Regions from separate parts of the Allobosea sp. 05T422_2 genome, predicted to be linked through region 1. Evidence: predicted binding sites of a transcription regulator. Region 1 holds the regulator's gene; each other region holds the start of a gene.
The links. The regulator LexA, encoded in region 1, represses DNA repair genes until DNA is damaged. The targets are predictions, from matches to a motif close to TGTTCNNNNTGTGTTCNG.

Region 2: a site for LexA is predicted at 3,995-4,012, ahead of AC1DJT_RS21125 (ATP-dependent helicase). Genes of this name have one in related genera too.
Region 3: a site for LexA is predicted at 1,805-1,822, ahead of AC1DJT_RS33025 (DNA recombination protein RmuC). Genes of this name have one in related genera too.

The regions. Positions count from the first base shown of each region.
Region 1 covers NZ_JBFTLD010000209.1:4,189-10,840, forward strand. The annotation lists gene gltX (glutamate--tRNA ligase) at 1-962, opposite strand, end outside; gene AC1DJT_RS26845 (ComEC/Rec2 family competence protein) at 1,121-3,358, shown strand; gene lexA (transcriptional repressor LexA) at 3,352-4,056, opposite strand; gene AC1DJT_RS26855 (molybdopterin molybdotransferase MoeA) at 4,138-5,349, opposite strand; gene moaC (cyclic pyranopterin monophosphate synthase MoaC) at 5,346-5,834, opposite strand; gene trpC (indole-3-glycerol phosphate synthase TrpC) at 5,831-6,640, opposite strand; gene trpD (anthranilate phosphoribosyltransferase) at 6,648-6,652, opposite strand, start outside.
Region 2 covers NZ_JBFTLD010000130.1:1,285-7,371, forward strand. The annotation lists gene AC1DJT_RS21100 (ABC transporter ATP-binding protein) at 1-656, opposite strand, end outside; gene AC1DJT_RS21105 (ABC transporter substrate-binding protein) at 653-1,666, opposite strand; gene AC1DJT_RS21110 (fumarylacetoacetate hydrolase family protein) at 1,839-2,555, shown strand; gene AC1DJT_RS21115 (hypothetical protein) at 2,628-2,852, shown strand; gene AC1DJT_RS21120 (DNA topoisomerase IB) at 2,883-3,896, shown strand; gene AC1DJT_RS21125 (ATP-dependent helicase) at 4,030-6,087, shown strand, end outside.
Region 3 covers NZ_JBFTLD010000334.1:199-6,285, forward strand. The annotation lists partial or broken gene AC1DJT_RS33010 (tRNA pseudouridine synthase A) at 1-197, opposite strand, end outside; gene fmt (methionyl-tRNA formyltransferase) at 254-1,183, opposite strand; gene AC1DJT_RS33020 (peptide deformylase) at 1,219-1,737, opposite strand; gene AC1DJT_RS33025 (DNA recombination protein RmuC) at 1,854-3,038, shown strand; gene AC1DJT_RS33030 (OsmC family protein) at 3,039-3,548, opposite strand; gene AC1DJT_RS33035 (ABC transporter ATP-binding protein) at 3,646-4,428, opposite strand; gene AC1DJT_RS33040 (ABC transporter permease) at 4,441-5,268, opposite strand; gene AC1DJT_RS33045 (aliphatic sulfonate ABC transporter substrate-binding protein) at 5,298-6,087, opposite strand, start outside.

The sequences.
Region 1 (6,652 bases):
TCACGGTCATCGGACTGGCGCATGTAGAGCCCGTTCAGGCTCTCCAGCTTCGCGTAGTCGAAGCGTGCCGGGGAACGGCCGATCGAGGAAAGATTGAACAGCGAGACCATCTCTTCGGTCGAGAAGATCTCCTGGTCGCCATGGCTCCAGCCCAGCCGGAGGAGGTAGTTGCGCAGGGCCACCGGCAGATAGCCCATGGAGCGATAGGCATCGACACCGAGCGCACCATGGCGCTTGGAGAGCTTCGCGCCGTCCGCCCCATGGATCAGCGGGATATGCGACATGCTCGGCACGCGCCAGCCCATCGCCTGGTAGATCTGGGTCTGGCGGGCGGCGTTGGTGAGATGGTCGTCGCCACGGATGACATGGGTCACGGCCATGTCATGGTCGTCCACGACGACAGCGAGCATATAGGTCGGGTTGCCGTCGGAACGCAGCAGCACGAGGTCGTCGAGATTCTCGTTCTGCCAGACGACGCGGCCCTGCACCTCGTCCTCGACCACCGTCTCTCCGGTCTGCGGCGCGCGCAGGCGGATGACCGGCTTCACGCCGGCCGGCGCGGTTGCCGGATCGCGATCGCGCCAGCGTCCGTCATAGCGCATGGGACGGCCCTCGGCGCGCGCCTTCTCGCGCATCTCCTCGAGTTCCTGCGGTGTCGCATAGCAATAATAGGCCTTGCCGGCGGCGAGCATCTGCTCGGCGACCTCGCGGTGCCGGGCCGCACGGGCGAACTGGTAGACGGTCTCGCCGTCCCAATCGAGGCCAAGCCAGGACAGGCCGTCGAGAATCGCCGCGATGGCCGGCTCGGTCGAGCGTTCGCGGTCGGTGTCCTCGATGCGCAGCAGCATCTTGCCGCCATGGCGACGGGCATAGAGCCAGTTGAACAGCGCGGTACGCGCGCCGCCGATATGCAGGAATCCGGTTGGAGACGGCGCGAAGCGCGTAACGACCGCATCACTCATGAAAGGCAGGCTCCGGCAGGACGGGAAATGAGGCCGACAGAGCGGCAGAGGAACAAGACGTCGAAGGGACATGACAACCGACGCCGCCCCTGTAACATGCTGATGGGGCCGACGTTAAGCGCAAGATCGCATCTGGTTGGCTGACCGAGGGACGGCCTATGCGCGAGGCGCCGCCAGACCCGAGCCGGCTGCGCGGCGCGCGTGTTCGCGCCGTACCATTCCGCATTCCCGAGATATGGTTTCAGGACGCTGCCATTCGGTTGTTTCTCGCCGAATGGCGCGCGCGCTTCCTGGGCGCCATCGCGATCGAGGCCGGACGAAGAAGGCTGTTTCTCTGGCTGCCGGTGCTGATGGGAGCCGGCATTCTGCTCTATTTCGCGGCTGATCGCGAGCCATCCTTCTGGGTCCCGCTCTCCGGCTTTGGCGTCTCCGCTGCGATGGCAGCGCTGTCGCGCGCCCGACGCCCGGTCATGCTCGCTTGCGTCGGCCTTGCTGCCATCTTCGCCGGCTTTGGTGCCGCGGCCTGGCGCACGGCGACAATCGCAGCACCGATGCTCGATCGAATGCGCGTGGGACAACTCACCGGCTTTGTCGAATCGGTCGAGGCGCGCGACGCCGGCGCGCGCCTCGTGATCCTGGTGACCAGCATTGCCGGGGTGGAGCCTGAACGCCTGCCACGGCGGGTTCGGGTCAACGTCAAAGGTGGTTCGGTTTCGCCGGGCGATCACATCGCTGCCGTCGCGCGCCTCCTGCCGCCGCCCGGTCCAGTGCGACCAGGTGGCTACGACTTCGGGCGCGACGCCTTCTTCCGAGGGCTTGGTGCAGTCGGGACCATCCCCGGAAAGATCACGCTCGCCCCACCACCCTTGCAGCCACCGCTCGAGCTTCAGATACCCGCGACGGTCGACCGGGCGCGCAATGCCCTGACGGAGCGCATCGCCGGGATCGGGGGAGGGCAGGCTGGCGCGATGGCGGCGTCGCTGGTTACTGGCAAGCGCGGCCTCATCACGGAGGCGACCAATATCGACCTCCGCGCGGCCGGAATCTATCATATCATCTCGATCTCGGGCCTTCACATGGTGCTGGCCTCCGCCACGATCTTCGGCCTGGTCCGTGGCCTGCTGGCGCTATCGCAAACGCTGGCATTGCGCTGGCCCATAAAGAAACTCGCCGCCCTGGCCGCGATGCTCGGCGCCACGGCTTATTGCATCTTCTCGGGAGCCGAGGTCGCGACGGTGCGCTCGCTGATCATGACATTGGTCATGCTCGGTGCGATTCTCGTCGATCGCCCGGCGCTCAGCATGCGCAATCTGGCTCTCGCTGCGATGATCGTTCTGCTGCGCGAGCCTGACGCGCTGCTTGGTCCAAGCTTCCAGATGTCCTTTGGCGCTGTCGCGGCGCTGATCGCCTTTGCCGAGCGCTGGGAGGATCGCGGCCACTCCGAGGCGCCGGCGAACCTGCCTTGGCCGCTACGGCCGATCTGGATCGCGGTGGTCGGGCTCACGGTCACGACCGTGCTGGCGACGGTCGCAACCGCACCGTTCGGTGCCTATCACTTCCAGACCTTCAACCCCTTCGGTCTGCTCGGCAATGCGCTCGCCTTGCCCTTCGTTTCCCTGATCGTCATGCCTGCCGCTGTCTTCGGCGTGCTCGCCTATCCCTTCGGCCTGGATTGGCCGGCTTGGGCGCTCATGGGAGTCGCTTCGGACTATGTGCTGCAATCCGCGCGCTGGGTTGCGGGATTCGACCACTCCGCGGTGATCATTCCTGCATTCGGGGCCGCGGCGCTCGCATGCTTTGCCGCCGCGCTTCTCTGGATCACGCTCTGGACGACACCGCTGCGCTTCCTGGCCGTCGCCCCCCTGATCGCGGGACTGCTCGTGGCAGCGAAGCCCGACAGGCCCGACATCCTGATCGAACGCGATGGTTCCGGGATCCTGGTCCGCGGGGGCGATGGTCGCATGATCCTGGCGGGGCAACCGAGCCGCTTCGTGCTGCAGCAATGGCTGAACGCAGATGGCGATAATCGCCGGACTGACGACAACAGCCTGCGGGAAGGCGCGACCTGCGACACGTTGGGTTGTGTCGTCCGCAGCAAGGATGGACGAAGCGTTGCCTTTGCACGTGATCGCCTGGCCATCGTCGAGGACTGTCGGCGCGCCGATCTCGTCATCACGCCGATTCCGTGGAACGCTCCGTGCGCAGCACGACTGATCGACCGCAGGGCATTGTCGCGCGATGGCGCGACCGCCCTTGTCGGCAACAAGGGCGGCTGGCGCGCCCATCTATCAGAGCAGGATGGTGTCGATCGTCCCTGGAGCCGCAAGCGGGAGCGGCCTGCAAGCACGCCGGCTTTGCCGCTGGCGGCTGTCGAAGAACACGAGCCGCTTCAGTAGCGCCGCATCAGGTTGACCAGGCGGCCCTGAATCTTGACGCGGTCCGGTCCCAGCACCCTTGTCTCATAGGCGGGATTGGCAGCCTCGAGCGCGATCGAGGAGCCGCGCTTGCGCAGTCGCTTCAGCGTTGCTTCCTCGTCATCGATCAGAGCCACGACGATATCCCCGGTATTGGCCGTGTCCTGACGCTTGATCACCACCGTATCGCCGTCGAGAATGCCGGCTTCCACCATCGAGTCGCCGCGAACCTCGAGGGCAAAATGTTCACCGGGGCCAAGCATGTCGYCAGGCAGTGCCACGGTATGGCTGCGGCTCTGGATGGCGGAAATCGGTGTACCGGCGGCAATCCGCCCCATGACCGGAATCGCAACCGTGGAGCGCACATCTTCGTCCGGGGGCGGTGCGATCGGCCGGACCTTGCCAAGCCCCCCTTGGACGACGGAGGGGCTGAACCGTCCGCGCGTCGCCTGAGGGCCGCCGGCCCCTTCGGGCAGCTTTATGATCTCCAGCGCTCGGGCTCGATTGGGAAGGCGGCGAATGAACCCGCGCTCCTCCAGCGCCATGATCAGGCGATGGATACCGGACTTGGAGCGCAGATCGAGCGCGTCCTTCATCTCGTCGAAGGAGGGGGGCACCCCTGTCTCGCGCAGGCGTTCCTGGATGAAACGAAGCAGTTCGAACTGTTTGCGTGTCAGCATGGTTCCCGCCGGCGCTCTTTGTATGGAATCGAAACAAAGCACGAACACCATACAGGTTCGCGTTGTGTTCCGCAAGCGCGCTCAGCGTAGGCGGATGATCCGGCAGTTGTCGCCTTTGTTTGCCGGCGCAGCAAACGATTCGCGAATGAGTAGCGCGTCGMCGCGGGCAAGAGTGGCCAGCATCGATGAATCCTGCTTGGCGAAGGGCGTTGCCAGCCATCCTTCCGGAGTGAGCGTCAGTTCCGACCTCATATAGTCCCGCCGCTCATCATTTGCCGGCAAATTTCTTCCGACGATTGCAGGCTCACTCAGATCGCGCTCCGGTTCCGGTACGCCCAGGAGGGTCCTGAGCAGGGGCACGACGAAGAGATGCCCGCAGACGATGGACGAGACGGGGTTTCCGGGTAGGCCGAGCGCGACCATGCGGCCGAGGCGGCCCATCATCATCGGCTTGCCCGGCCGCATGGCGATCTTCCAGAAGCCGYGCGCCATGCCTTGACCGATCAACGCTGCCTGGACGAGATCGTGCTCACCTACCGAGGCTCCTCCGAGGGTGATCAGCACATCGGCATCGGCCTTCCGTGCCTGGCCAATCTTGTCGGCGAGATCGGCATGATCATCGCGGGCAATCCCGAGATCGAGCGCCGTGCCGCCGGCCTGCTCGACCAGCGCGGCGAGCGCAAAACTGTTGGACGCGACGATCTGGTCGGGTCCAACCGGCTCGCCGGGCTGGACCAGTTCGTCGCCGGTCGCGAGGATCGCGACCAGTGGCTTGCGACGCACCGTGAGCATGGGGTGGCCCATGGCTGCCGCGAGGCCGAGGCTCGCACTGTCGAGCCGGCTGCCGGCGAGAAGCAACACCTCGCCCTCGCAGAAGTCCAATCCTGCCTGACGAACGAACTTGCCGCGCTCGGCGCCCTCGCGCACGCGGATCGTCGCAGTGCCGACGCCGTCCGCATTCTCCTGAATCAGGATCGTATCGGCGCCCTCCGGAATCGGAGCACCGGTGAAGATGCGAACAGCCTCATTGGAGCGGACCATCCCTGAGAAGGAACGACCGGCAGCCGATTCGCCGATGACACGCAATTCATTTGCCGGCGCAATATCATCTGCGCGAACGGCGTATCCGTCCATTGCGGAGTTGGCAAAGGGGGGCTGGGTCCGAAGCGCCTGCAGGTCGGCGGCGAGCACGCGCCCTACGCAATGTGCGAGTGGCAGGGTTTCTGATGGTGTCGGTGCCGGAACGCTGTCGATCAGCGCCTTCAGGGCGACGGGGACGGGCGTGAGGCTCATCGCGCAGTTTCCGGGAGATCGAAAGTGCCGGATTTTCCACCTGACTTGTGGACGAGCCTGATGCCTTCGATCCGCATCGCCCGGTCGACCGCCTTGACCATGTCGTAAACTGTGAGGCAGGCGACGCCGACAGCGGTCAACGCCTCCATCTCGACGCCGGTCTGTCCCTTCATCTTGACCTCAGCGCTCACGCGCACCCCGGGCAATGTCTCGTCCAGGGTGAGGTCGACGCTGATCTTGCTGATCAGCAGGGGGTGACAGAGCGGGATCAGTTCATGCGTGCGCTTAGCGGCCATGATTCCAGCCAGGCGCGCCGTGCCAAGTACGTCGCCTTTCTTGGCGTCGCCATCGCGCACGATCGCCAGAGTCCCGGGCTGCATGACGACACAGCCCTCGGCGACAGCGATGCGCGAGGTCTCCTCCTTGTCGCCGACATCGACCATATGGGCCTGGCCGCTGGCGTCGAGATGGCTGAGCTTGCTCATGCTGCGCTGCGCGCAGAACCGGTCAGGAGATCACGGGTGGCAGCGGCGACATCGTCCTGCCGCATCAGGCTCTCGCCGACGAGGAAGGTGTTGACGCCGGCGCGCTGCAACCGTGCGATGTCGGCATGGCTGAAGATGCCGCTCTCGCCAACGATGATGCGGTCCGCGGGGACGCGCGGAGCAAGTCTCTCGGTGACGGCGAGATCGACGGCAAAGCTGCGAAGGTCGCGATTGTTGATGCCGAGCAGGGGGCTGTCGAGCTCGAGGGCACGATCGAGCTCGGCTTCGTTGTGAACCTCGACCAGCACGTCGATGCCGAGTGACTTTGCCGTCTCGTTCAGCGCGCGGGCTGTCCCGTCATCGACACCGGCCATGATGATCAGGATACAGTCGGTGCCCCAGGCGCGAGCCTCGAAGACCTGATAGGGGTCATAGAGGAAATCCTTGCGCAGGGCGGGAAGGCCGCTTGCCGCGCGCGCCTGCTGCAGGAATTCCGGCTGTCCCTGGAAAGAGGGGGCATCGGTCAGTACGGACAGGCAGGCCGCGCCGCCATCGGCATAGGCGCGTGCCAGCGATGGCGGGTCGAAATCGGCGCGGATCAGCCCCTTGGACGGGCTGGCCTTCTTGATCTCGGCGATCAATGCAGGCTTGCCGGCCGCGTGTTTCGCGGCAAGCGCGGCCGTGAAGCCACGCACGGGGCCGGCAGCCAGGGCGCGCTGCTCGATCTCCGCCTGGGAAACCGCGGCCTTGGCTGCGGCGATCTCCTGACGCTTATAGGCCTCGATGCGGGCGAGGATGTCGCTCATGACGTCCTCACG
Region 2 (6,087 bases), on a different contig from region 1:
ACATGCACGATGTCGGAGAGGATGACGGCCTCGGCGATGGAATGGGTCACCAGGAAGGCCGAGGCGTTGCGCTCGCGGCAGATGCGCTGCAGCTCCATGTTCATGAAATCACGGGTGATCTCGTCGAGTGCGCTGAACGGCTCGTCGAGCAGCAGCACATTCGGCTCCGAGATCAGCATCCGGCAGATCGCGGCGCGCTGCGCCATGCCGCCCGAGAGCTGCGAGGGGTAGGTGTCCTCGAACCCTTTCAGCCCGACCAGTTCGAGCAGGACGCGAGCACGCGCCGCGGCCGTCTCGGCTGCAGCGCGCCCTTCGCGGACTTCGACCGGCAGCAGGATGTTCTGGAGCGTCGTCCGCCACGGAAACAGCGTCGCCTGCTGGAACATCATCCCGATATCGGCACGGGCGCCCAGCACCGGTGTCCCCGCGAGCATCACCCGGCCCTTCGAAGGCGGTGTCAGGCCCGCCATGATCTTGAGCAGCGTCGACTTCCCGCAGCCGCTCGAGCCGATGACCGAATGGAACTCACCTTCCCGGAGAACCAGATCGACGTTCTCCAGCGCCACCACGCGCTCGCCGTAGGATTTCGAAACCTGCGCGAGTTCGTAGACCGGCCGAGGTCGCGCCTCGGCCGATACAGTCGCCGCCACCGTCATCGCGGAGCGTTCCAGGCCGTGACGAGATCGTTGGAATAGGCCTTGGTCAGGTCGGCCAGCGGCTTCTTGAGATCGCCCGAGGCAACGAGCGTCTGTTGCCACATCTCCCAGGCGGCGGGGTGGTTGTAGCCAAAACCCTTGGCGGGATCGATCGGACTGGTCAGCTTGTAATAGACGTCGAGCAGAGCCTCGGCGAAGGGCATGTTTTCCAGCTGTTGCGGATTGCCCATGCGGGCATGTTTCAGGGTCGCGGCCCGGTTGGCCGGGTCGATCCCGAATTTGGTGCCCCTGACCAGCGCGCGGCCGAAGCGCTCCAGCATGCTGCGGTTCTCGTCGAGATATTTCCGCGTCACCACATAGCCGTTGCCGAAGAAGGACTGGAACGGCGGAGGTGTCAGCGAGCGCAGCTTGACACCGCGCAGTGTCAGCGTGGCCGCGCCCGCGGTGTCGGAGGCATAGGCGTCGATCGCCTTCTGCATGAAGCCGGCGACAGCCATGCCGCCCTCGCCAACCGTGATGAACTTGTAGTCCTGGCCTTCCTTCATGCCCTCGGCGTCGAAGATCGAGCGCACGAACGCGACCTCCGCCCCGTCTGCCGTGCCGACGCCGATGACCTTGCCCTTCAGGTCGGTGGGCTTCTGGAACGGCGAAGCCTCCGGCACGACGAGGTTGAACTGGCTGCGGGTGAAGTAATTGTAGATGTAGACCAGATCCTGGCCCCGTTCGCGCGCCGCCATCAGCGGCCCCGGACCGGGATGGGCGAGCTGCGCCTGGCCCGCAAGGAGCGCCTGGATGGCCTGGGCCGAACCATTGACGCTGCGCGGCTGGATCTTGAGCTTCTCCTCGGCGAAATAACCTTCGCCGATCGCGGCATAGAGGGCGAAATAACCCAGCCCGCCCGGGCTCGGATAGACGATCGTGAGCTCATCCTGCGCCTGCGCATGAACACGCGACGCTGCGAGCGCAAGCGGCAGGCCCGCCGCCGCTGCCATGAACTGCCTACGTTTCATCCCGCTCCCCTTGCGTTTTTCTGATACGGATGAGCGAACGATGCATTATCGATCAAACGTGTCAAATAAATTCAGATTATCTGGCGTGTGATAAAAATATGCAGATTTATCTGGACAGGATCGAGCCGGCCCATATGCTGTCCCGATCGTGACCCAGCGCATGGCTTCCCAGATGACGACACTCGCAGACTTCGCCGTTCCGGCGCCGACCCTCCAGTCACTGCCGATCGAGGGCTCCTCGGCGCGCTTCCCGATCCGGCGGATCTACTGCGTCGGTCGCAACTATGTCGCCCATGTCAGGGAGATGGGCGGCGACGAGACCCGCGATTTCCCGCTGATCTTCCAGAAGCCGYCCGATGCAATCGTCCAGAACGGCGGCGTCGTTCCCTATCCGCCGATGACGGACGATTTTCACTTCGAGCTCGAGCTCATGGTGGCGATGAAGTCCGGCGGCTACAACATCCCTCAGGACGAAGCGCTCGAGCATGTCTTCGGCTACGGCATCTGCCTCGACATGACCCGCCGCAAGCTGCTCGACACGCCAGACGGCCCGCGGATCCCGTGGGAACTTAAGAAATCATTCGATCACTCGGCGCCCTGCGGCCCGATCTACCCGGTCGAACAGGTCGGCCACCCGTCGACGGGCAAAATCCGCCTCGAGGTCGACGGTGTCGCACGCCAGGATTCCGACCTGTCCTTGATGATCTGGCGCACGCCCGAGATCATTGCGACACTCTCGAAATATTACTCGCTCGAGCCCGGCGATGTGATCATGACCGGTACGCCGCATGGCGTCGGCGCGGTCCTTCCCGGTAATGTTCTCGTCGGCAGCATCGAGCGCCTCGGCGCGCTCACCGTCACGATCGGCGCGTCGCCGCTGGCGGGCTGACAGATTGCGCCTGGGCGGAACAAGCGCTGGCCCGACCGTGTTTATCGCGAAGCTTCCTGCGGAGGTTTTGCCATGCAGCTATCGGCCAAGGACAGATTGATTGCGGCCCTCGTGGCCCAGCTTCATGCCGAACGCGAGACGAGGGATGCGCTCGCCTTTGTGATAGCGAATGGCCAGCGCGACCGGGATGTCCTCACCGCCATCCTCACGGATCCGGTGCCGGCCTTCACGCAGGCTGACTTGGCCTACGCCGAAGAACTCGTGCGCCGCCATCATAACCGCCGGGAAGCGGCTTGATGCAGGAAGCGCTGGGCAAGCAGTAACGCCATGGTCGCCGGCAAGCCATCCCGCGCCCCTGGTCGGCTGCGGATCGTCAATCCCGGAGATCTGACGATCCGCAGGGGCCGGCGCGGCAGGGGCTTTGCCTATCTCGACGCCACTGACGAGCCCGTCCGGGACGCGGCCTTGCTTGAGCGGATCCGCTCACTTGCAATTCCGCCCGCCTATCGCGAGGTGCGCATCGCGGCCGATCCACGGGCCCATCTCCAGGCGGTCGGGCGGGACGAGGCCGGGCGGCTGCAATATCTCTATCATCCCGAATGGGAGCGGGTCCGCGAACGCCGCAAGTTGAAGCGATTGCGGCTGCTGATCGACGCGCTGCCCCGTTTGCGCAAGGCGGTCGCCGATGATCTCAAGGCGCGTGCGCTCTGCCGCAGGAAAACGCTGGCTTGCGCAGTCGCCATCATCGACCGCTGCCATCTGCGCGTTGGCGGCGAGGCCTATGCGAGGAGCAATGGCAGCCATGGTGCCTCGACGCTCCTCAAGCGCCATGTCGCGTTGACGGCCTCGCGGATCGACCTGCTGTTTCGCGGCAAGGGCGGAAAGCAGATCGCATGCTCGCGGCAGGATGGCCCGCTCGCCCGAGCACTTGCCCGGATTGCGCAGTTGCCCGGCCGGCGACTGCTGCAATACCGGGACGAGGACGGCAAGGTGACGCCGGTCCATGCCGGCMACATCAACGCCTATCTCCGCGAGATCTCCGGCCTCGCCATCAGTGCCAAGGATTTGAGGATGCTGGCGGGGAACGCTGCGGCCGCCGAACTGCTGCTGGCCAGCCAGATCATGATCGGCGATGGCAGCGAGAAGCGTCAGCTCGCCGAGATCATGCGCGCCGTCTCGGAGCAACTGGCGAACACGCCTGCCGTGACGCGCAAGAGCTATGTCCACGCCATCGTGGTGAAGGCCTATGCCAACGGGAAGCTCGCGGCCTCCTTCGAGAAGGCGCGCGCCAGGGGCGGCTGTTCCCGGATCGAGCGGGCGCTCGCCTCGCTGGCTGGGTGAGGTGAATCGCCGCCTCATGATCAGGTCGAAACCGATCCTGCCATAGGGCTTCGGCCATCTGGCTCAGGACGGCTGCCCTATTCCCGATCTTTTGCGTTGCGAACAAAACGCGAAAAATGATCGAATATGAGACATGTTCGCTCTCGATTCGCTGGCGCCACCAAGCTATCTCGACAGGCTCAACCCCGCGCAACGCCGCGCGGTGGAGCACGGCGTCGGCACGCAGCCGGGTCCCTTGCTGGTGATCGCGGGGGCGGGATCCGGCAAGACCAACACGCTCGCGCATCGTGTCGCGCATCTGATCCTGAACGGTGCGGACCCGCGCCGCATGATGATGCTGACCTTCTCCCGACGCGCTGCAGCCGAGATGGCGAGGCGGGTGGAGCGCATCGCGCGCGACGTGCTGGGAGAGGGGGCTGCCGTCATGACCGACGCYCTGACCTGGGCCGGGACCTTTCACAGCGTGGGAGCAAGGCTGCTCCGGGATTACGCGCCGGAGCTTGGGCTCGATCCGCATTTCACGATCCATGACCGCGAGGACAGCGCCGACCTGATGAACCTCGCTCGTCACGAGCTTGGCTACTCGAAAACGGAAGGGCGCTTTCCCAAGAAGGGCACCTGCCTTGCGATCTATTCGCGCTGCGTCAATGCCGAAGAGCCGGTTGAGGCCGTGCTGGGTGCTTCKTTTCCCTGGTGCGCATCATGGGCAGGGGAGCTGAAGCAGCTCTTTTCAGCCTATGTCGAGGCCAAGCAGGCCCAGAACGTCCTTGATTACGACGATCTTCTGCTGTGCTGGGCCCAGGCCGCAAGCGAGCCCAGCCTTGCCGCGGAGATGGGCGGACGTTTCGACCATGTCTTCGTCGACGAGTATCAGGATACCAACAAGCTTCAGGCCTCGATCCTGCTGGCGCTCAAGCCCGATGGCCAGGGGCTCACCGTCGTCGGCGATGACGCGCAATCGATCTACTCGTTCCGCGCCGCCGAGATCCGCAATATCCTCGATTTCCCCCAGGCCTTCAGCCCACCGGCTGAGGTCGTCACGCTGGATCAGAACTATCGTTCGAACCAGCCCATTCTGGCCGCCGCGAATGGGGTGATCGAGCTCGCCCGCGAGCGCTTCACCAAGAACCTCTGGACCGACCGCCAGTCGGGCGGCAAGCCCCAACTCGTCAATGTTCGCGACGAAGCCGACCAGGCGCGCTTCGTCGCGACGCGCGTGCTGGAGAACAGGGAGGCGGGGCACACGCTCAAGCAGCAGGCGGTGCTCTTTCGCGCCTCGCATCACAGCGGCCCGCTGGAGGTCGAGCTGACACGGCGCAATATTCCTTACAAGAAGTTCGGCGGGCTGAAATTCCTCGATGCCGCCCATGTCAAAGACATGCTGGCGATGCTGCGCTTCGTCGAGAATCCGCGCGACAGGGTCGCCGGGTTCCGCTTGCTGCAGCTGCTTCCGGGCGTGGGGCCGACCTCCGCGCAACGCGTGCTCGATCAGGCCGGCACGGCAGATGATTTCGCAGCAGGCCTCGCGGAGCTGTCGGCGCCCGCGCGTACGGGCGACGCCTGGCCGGATTTCGTTGCGACATTCCGGGCGCTGCGCTCAGGGATAGGCTGGCCGGCAGACCTCGAACGGGCCCGTCTCTGGTACGACCCTCACCTGGAGCGCATTCACGAGGATTTCACCACGCGTCGAGCCGATCTGGTTCAGCTGGAGCAGATCGCCTCCGGCTATCCATCCCGCGAGCGCTTCCTCACCGAGCTCACCCTCAATCCGCCCGACGCAACGAGCGATGAAGCGGGTCCGCCATCGCTGGACGAGGATTTTCTCATCCTCTCGACCATCCACTCCGCCAAGGGACAGGAATGGAAGTCGGTCTTTGTGCTGAACACGGTGGACGGCTGTCTTCCCAGTGACCTTGCCGTCGGGGAGACCGCCGAGATCGAGGAGGAGCGCAGGCTGCTCTATGTCGCGATGACGCGCGCCAGGGACGACCTGCATCTGGTCGTGCCGCAGCGCTTCTTCACTCATGGCCAGGCCGCGCGAGGCGATCGGCATGTCTACGCGGCACGCACGCGGTTCATCCCGCATGCCCTGCTGCACCTGTTCGAGCAGGCGACCTGGCCCATCGAGCAGGCTCAGGCCGCCATGCAACACCGCAGCGGCGTGAGAATTGACGTGTCGGCACGACTCAAG
Region 3 (6,087 bases), on a different contig from region 1:
AGAACGACATGGGCGACCTGATGCGTCGCATGGACGCCGGCATCGGTGCGCCCGGCGCAGTGCAGGCGGACGGCATGACCACAAAAGGCCTCGACCGCTTCCTCGATGCTCTGTTGAACCGACGGACCGTTGAGCTGACGCTGCCAGCCGGAGAACGGCGTTCCATCATACTCGATGACGAGCTTGTAGCGGGGCATCAGAATATGATGCCGAAAACTGGGAACCGAACTTTGGGCGACATCATGCGGGCGCCCTAGATCCGATGGCCGGGATCGAGCCGCGCGCCGCGCAGGAATTCGCTCCCGCTCATGGGCGCACGGCCGGCGCGCTGAACCTGAAGCAACCTCACTGCGCCCTCGGCGCAGGCGATCGTGCCCTCACCGTCCAGCAGCGTGCCCGGCTCGGCAGCGCCGCCAGCCAGCGCCGTACGCAGGATCTTGAGCCTCTCCGGCCCCTTTCCGAGATCGACCTCGGCAAAGGCGCCTGGAAAGGGCGAGAGCCCGCGCACGAGGTCATGGACCTGCTGCGCTGGACGCGCCCAGTCCAGCTTCGCCTCGGCATTGGCGATCTTGGCAGCGTAGGTCACCCCCTCGACGGGTTGTGGAGTGAACTGCAGCCCGCCACGCCCGAGCGCAGCCAGGGCGCGCACCATCAGGTCGGCGCCAAGCGAAGCCAGCCGATCATGCAGTTCGCCGGCCGTCATATCGGGGCCGATCGCAAGCTTCTCGACCATGCCGACCGGGCCGGTATCCAGCCCCGCCTCCATCTTCATGACGCAGATGCCACTCTCGGCATCGCCCGCCATGATGGCCCGCTGGATCGGGGCAGCGCCGCGCCAGCGCGGGAGAAGCGACGCGTGCAGGTTGAGGCAGCCCAGTTCCGGCAGATCAAGGATCGCCTGCGGCAGGATCATGCCATAGGCGACGACGACCGCGACGTCGGCCTGATGCGAGGCGATCACCTCGGCAGCTTCGTCGGTCTTCAACGTCTTCGGCGTGAACACCGGAATGCCGAAGCGCTCGGCGGCGCGATGCACCGGGGACGGCTTCAGATCGAGACCACGACCGGCCTGCGCCGGGGCGCGGGTGTAGCAACTCACAACCTCGTGGCCCTGGCCGATGATCTCGGTCAGGGTCGGCACGGCGAAATCCGGTGTGCCCATGAAGATGACGCGCAAACTCATGCGAACAGCGCCGCTTTCTGATCGATACGGATCATTCAGGCCGCGCTGTCGCGACGCGCCGCCTTGGCGAAACGCTTGGTGACACGCTCGCGCTTCAGCCGCGACAGGTGATCGATGAAGAGCACGCCATTGAGATGGTCGATCTCGTGCTGAAGGCAGGTGGCGAGCAGGCCGTCCGCCTCGATGTCCTGCACCTTGCCGTCGAGATCGAGATAGCGAACCTTCACCCGCGCCGGACGCTCGACCTCCTCGTAATATTCGGGGATCGAAAGGCAGCCTTCCTCATGGATGTTCAGCTCCTTGGAAGACCAGGTGATTTCCGGATTGATGAAGGTCATCGGCGCCTTCTCCTCCTCCGGCTTGGCGAGGTCGATCGTCAGCAGGCGCAGCGGCACGCCGATCTGGATCGCTGCCAGGCCGATGCCGGGTGCGTCATACATGGTCTCGAGCATGTCGGCGGCGAGCGCCTTGATCTCGGGCGTGACGGCCTCGACAGGTTTCGAGACCTGGCGCAGGACTGAATCGGGCAGGATGACGAGAGGGCGAATAGCCATAGGGCGCTCGAACCGGTTTTTCTTGCTGACGCCGCGGACATAAGCACTTGTTGGCGGGTGGTCAAACCGTTCCGCTTTCGTTCGGCATGCGCACGCGAATCGGCTAATCTGCCGTCATGAACGGAATTGCCTTCACGCTGCTCGAGCGGCCGGTCACCTGGAGCGAGGCCGCCCTTGCCTTCGCCGGTAGCAGCCTGTTTCTGCTTGTGCTCGTCGCGTTGTCGCTCTGGCGCAGTTCGCGCGGGCGAGCGATCGAGGCCGTCATCGCTGCCGAACGCGCCCGCGAGATGGACGACAAGGTCGCCGAGATGAACCGCATGCAAGCCGAGATGACGGGCCGGATGCAGACGATGGCCGAGATTCTCTCGACGCGGCAGGCCGACCTTGCCCGCCTCGTCGCCGAGCGGATGGACGGCCTGCGCCAGCAGGTCGGCTCCGGGCTCGAGCAGAACGTCAAGCAGACCACGGAGAGCCTCGGCAAGCTGCAGGAACGGCTTGCGGTCATCGACGCTGCCCAGAAGAACCTGACCGACCTGACCAGCGAAGTGGTGACCCTCAAGGACGTGCTCTCCAACAAGCAGGCACGTGGCGCCTATGGCCAGGGCCGGATGGAGGCGATCATCCGCGACGGGCTMCCCGCCGCCTTCTTCTCGTTCCAGCCGACGCTCTCGAACCGCAACCGGCCGGACTGCCTCGTCACCCTGCCAGGAGACGGGCGCGGCCTCGTCATCGACGCCAAATTCCCGCTGGAGAGCTTCACCATGCTGCGCGAAGCGCGTGGCGAGGAGGCAAAGAAGGCAGCGGGCGTGCGCGTGCGCGGCGATGTCGGCCAGCACGTCAAGGATATCGCCGAGCGCTATTTCGTGCCCGGCGAYACGCAGGACATGGCCCTGCTCTTCGTGCCGTCCGAATCGATCTATGCCGACCTGCACGAGCATTTCGACGACGTGATCCAGAAGGCCCATCGCTCCCGCGTCATGGTCGTGTCGCCGTCCCTGCTCGCCCTGGCGATCCAGCTGATGCAGTCGCTCATTCGCGATGCCCGCATGCGCGAGGAGGCTCGCGTCATCCAGACCGAGGTTGGCAGGCTCCTGACCGATGTCCGCCGGCTCGGCGAGCGGGCCGAGAAGCTCGACCAGCATTTTCGCCAGGCGCAGGAGGATGTCGCCGGCATCCGCACCTCGGCCGGCAAGATCACCAGCCGCGGCGACAAGATCGGCGCGCTCGAATTCGATGAGCCGGCGAAGAGCGAGCCGTCGCTACCCTTCGCCAAGGGGCTCGAGCTGAAGGCCGCCGAGTGATCAGCCGCGGTTGAGCACGGCCGAAAGCTCCGGCTTGACGTTCAGCGTCTGGAAGACGACGCAGTAGCGCTCGGTCAGCTTGAGCAGAGTGTCGAGCTTGTCCTGTGGGGCGTCGCTCTCGACATCGAAGGACAGGCGGATCGCCTTGAAGCCGACGGGCGCATCCTTGACGACGCCGAGCGTGCCGCGGAAATCGAGATCGCCCTCGGCCCTGACAGTTCCCTTCTTCAGTTCGATTTCAAGGGCGGTCGCGACCGCCTTCAGCGTGACGCCGGCGCAGGCGACCAGCGCCTCAAGCAGCATGTCGCCGGAGCAGAGCTCGGCACCGGTTCCGCCGGTCGCCGGGTGCAGCCCGGCCAGGGCGATCGCGCGGCCGGTCTCGACCTTGCAGGCGATATGCTGGTCGTCGAGTTCGCCACGGGCCTTCAGCGTGATCACCGCGGCGTCGGGCGCCTCGCGGTATTTGTCCTTGAGCGGAGCCTGGAGGGCGCGAAGCGCGGTGACGTCCATGGTTCTCAACCTTCTTCAGACGAGCGGCGATGTGCCGCCGTGATAAGCCTGTCGCCGACGCGGGGCCAGCCCCAACCCGGCATGGGCGTCTCGCGCCTCACCACCACATGCCTGCGGTCTCGGCGGCCTTGTGCTGATGCGGCTCTCCGTTCGCGAGGGAGCGATCGAGAGTGCGCAGGACCTCGCGCTTGCTCGCCTCGAAGGCTGGAGAGAGCCTGTCGCGCGGACGGGCGAGAGGATTGTCGAATTCATCGAAGATGCGGCCGGGGTTCGGCTGCATGACGATGATGCGATCTGCCAATGTCACCGCCTCCTCGACATCATGGGTGACCATGACGACGGTCGGCCGGCTCTCCTCCCAGAGCGCCAGCAGATGGCCGTGCAGGCTTGCCCGCGTCGTGGCGTCGAGCGCCGAGAAGGGCTCGTCCATCAAAAGCAGCTTTGGCCGTGTCACCAGGGCGCGCGCGATGGCGACGCGCTGCTGCTGCCCGCCGGACAGTTCGCGCGGCCAGCGCTTCTCGTAGCCGGCGAGCCCGACACGCACGAGCGCATTCGCGACCAGTCCCTCGCGTGCGAAGGGCGTCAGATGCGACAGGCCGAAGGAGACATTCTCGGAGACACTGAGCCAGGGGAAGAGGCGCGGCTCCTGAAAGATCACGCCGACATCGGCGCGTGGCGCCAGGATCGCCTCGCCGTCGAGGCTGACGCGGCCGGCGCTTGGTTGGTCCAGCCCGGCGACGAGCCGCAGTAAGGTGGTCTTGCCGCAACCGGAGCCGCCGACAAGCGCGAGGATCTCGCCGGCGGCCACGGTGGTGGTGACAGCAGACAGTGCCTGTGTGCCGTCGGCATAGGTTTTGGAGAGGCTGTCGAAGCTCAGCATCGAGGATGCCTTTCAGAGCTTGTCGCGACCCAGATCCTGCCAGGCGAGGAAAGGCCGCGTGATGGCGAGAAGCAGGCCATCCGCCAGTTTGCCGAGCACGGCGAAGGCGATGATGGCCGCGATGATGGTGTCGGGACGGCCAAGCTGCTGGCCGTCCACAAGCAGATAACCAAGGCCCTCGCTCGCTCCCATGATCTCGGCCGCAACCACGAACATGAAACCAAGGCCGAGGCCCGAGCGCAGCGCGGTGAACCAGGCGGGCAGGATCGCCGGCAGCAGCACCCGCCGCACCATGGCGAAGCGGCCGAGCCGGAAGACGCGCCCAACCTCGATGATCTTGCGATCGATCGAGAGGATCGCCGCCGCCACGCCGAGATAGACGGGGAAGAACACGCCAACGGCAATCAGCGCGATTTTCGACGCTTCGAAGATGCCGAACCAGAGGATGAAGAGCGGCACCCAGGCAATCGAGGGAATCGCTCGCAGAGCCTGCAAGGTCGGATCGAGCACGCTGCGCGCCAGAGGCAGGGCCCCCGTCAGCGCGCCGAGCAGCGTGCCGACAGCCGCTCCCAGCCCGAAGCCGGCGGCAACACGCCAGAGCGTGGCCGACGCATGGGTCAGGAGTTCGCCCGAGACGGCGAGTTGCCAGAGCGTCTTGCCGACCACGCTCGGCGGCGGCATCAGACGACCATTGGCCAAGCCGGCACCGACCAGGAACTCCCAGAGAGCAGCCAGAAGAAGCGGCAGCAGCAGGCCGGCCAAACCGAGGCCGCGGGGTTTCCGGAAGACATCCGGACGCCCCCTACCCTCGGCAACCGTATCGAGTCCCAGCGTGCTCATCGTTCCGGCTTGTGTCTGCTCGTCCGGGCTCAGTTATTGGCGGCAGCGAAGCGACGGTCGAGCAGGCTGTCGACCACCGCCTTGACGTCGGTCGTCGCCGGCAGGACGCCCGCCTCCTTGAGTGCGAGACCAGCAGCAAGGATGGTGTCGGCCTGGGCCTGCCCGATCGCGGAATGGGTCAGTTCGGTGCGGGTAAGCTGGCGCTCGATGACCGCGTCGGAGAGCTTGGTATAGTCGACGAGCACCTTCTTCAGCTCGGCCGGGTTGGCCAACGCATAGGCACGGGCCTCCTCGTAGGCGGCCAGCACCTTGCGGACCAGCGCCGGATGCTCGTTGGCGAAGGCCTCGCGGACATTCAGGATGCCCCAGGTGTTGTCCTCGGCCTTCCGGTGGAACAGCTTTGCACCGCTCTCGACCTCGGCTGCAGCCATCAGGGGGTCGAGCCCGGCCCAGGCGTCGACATCGCCGCGCTCAAGCGCGAGGCGGCCATCGGCATGCTGAAGCAGCACGAGCTTGACGTCCTTCTCGGTCAGCTTGGCCTCAGCGAGTGCCCGTACCAGGAAGATATGCGGATCGGTGCCGCGGGTGACGGCGACGCGCTTGCCCTTGAGATCGGCAACCCTCGTGATCTCGCTCTTGGCCCCGGTAACCAGCGCCGTCCATTCAGGCCGCGAATAGACATAGATCGACTTGATCGGGTTGCCATTGATCTTGCCGATCAAGGCGGCAGCGCCGGCCGTCGAACCGAAATCGATCGAGCCGGCATTGAGGAATTCGAGCGCCTTGTTCGATCCGGCGGATTGCACCCAGCGCACCGTG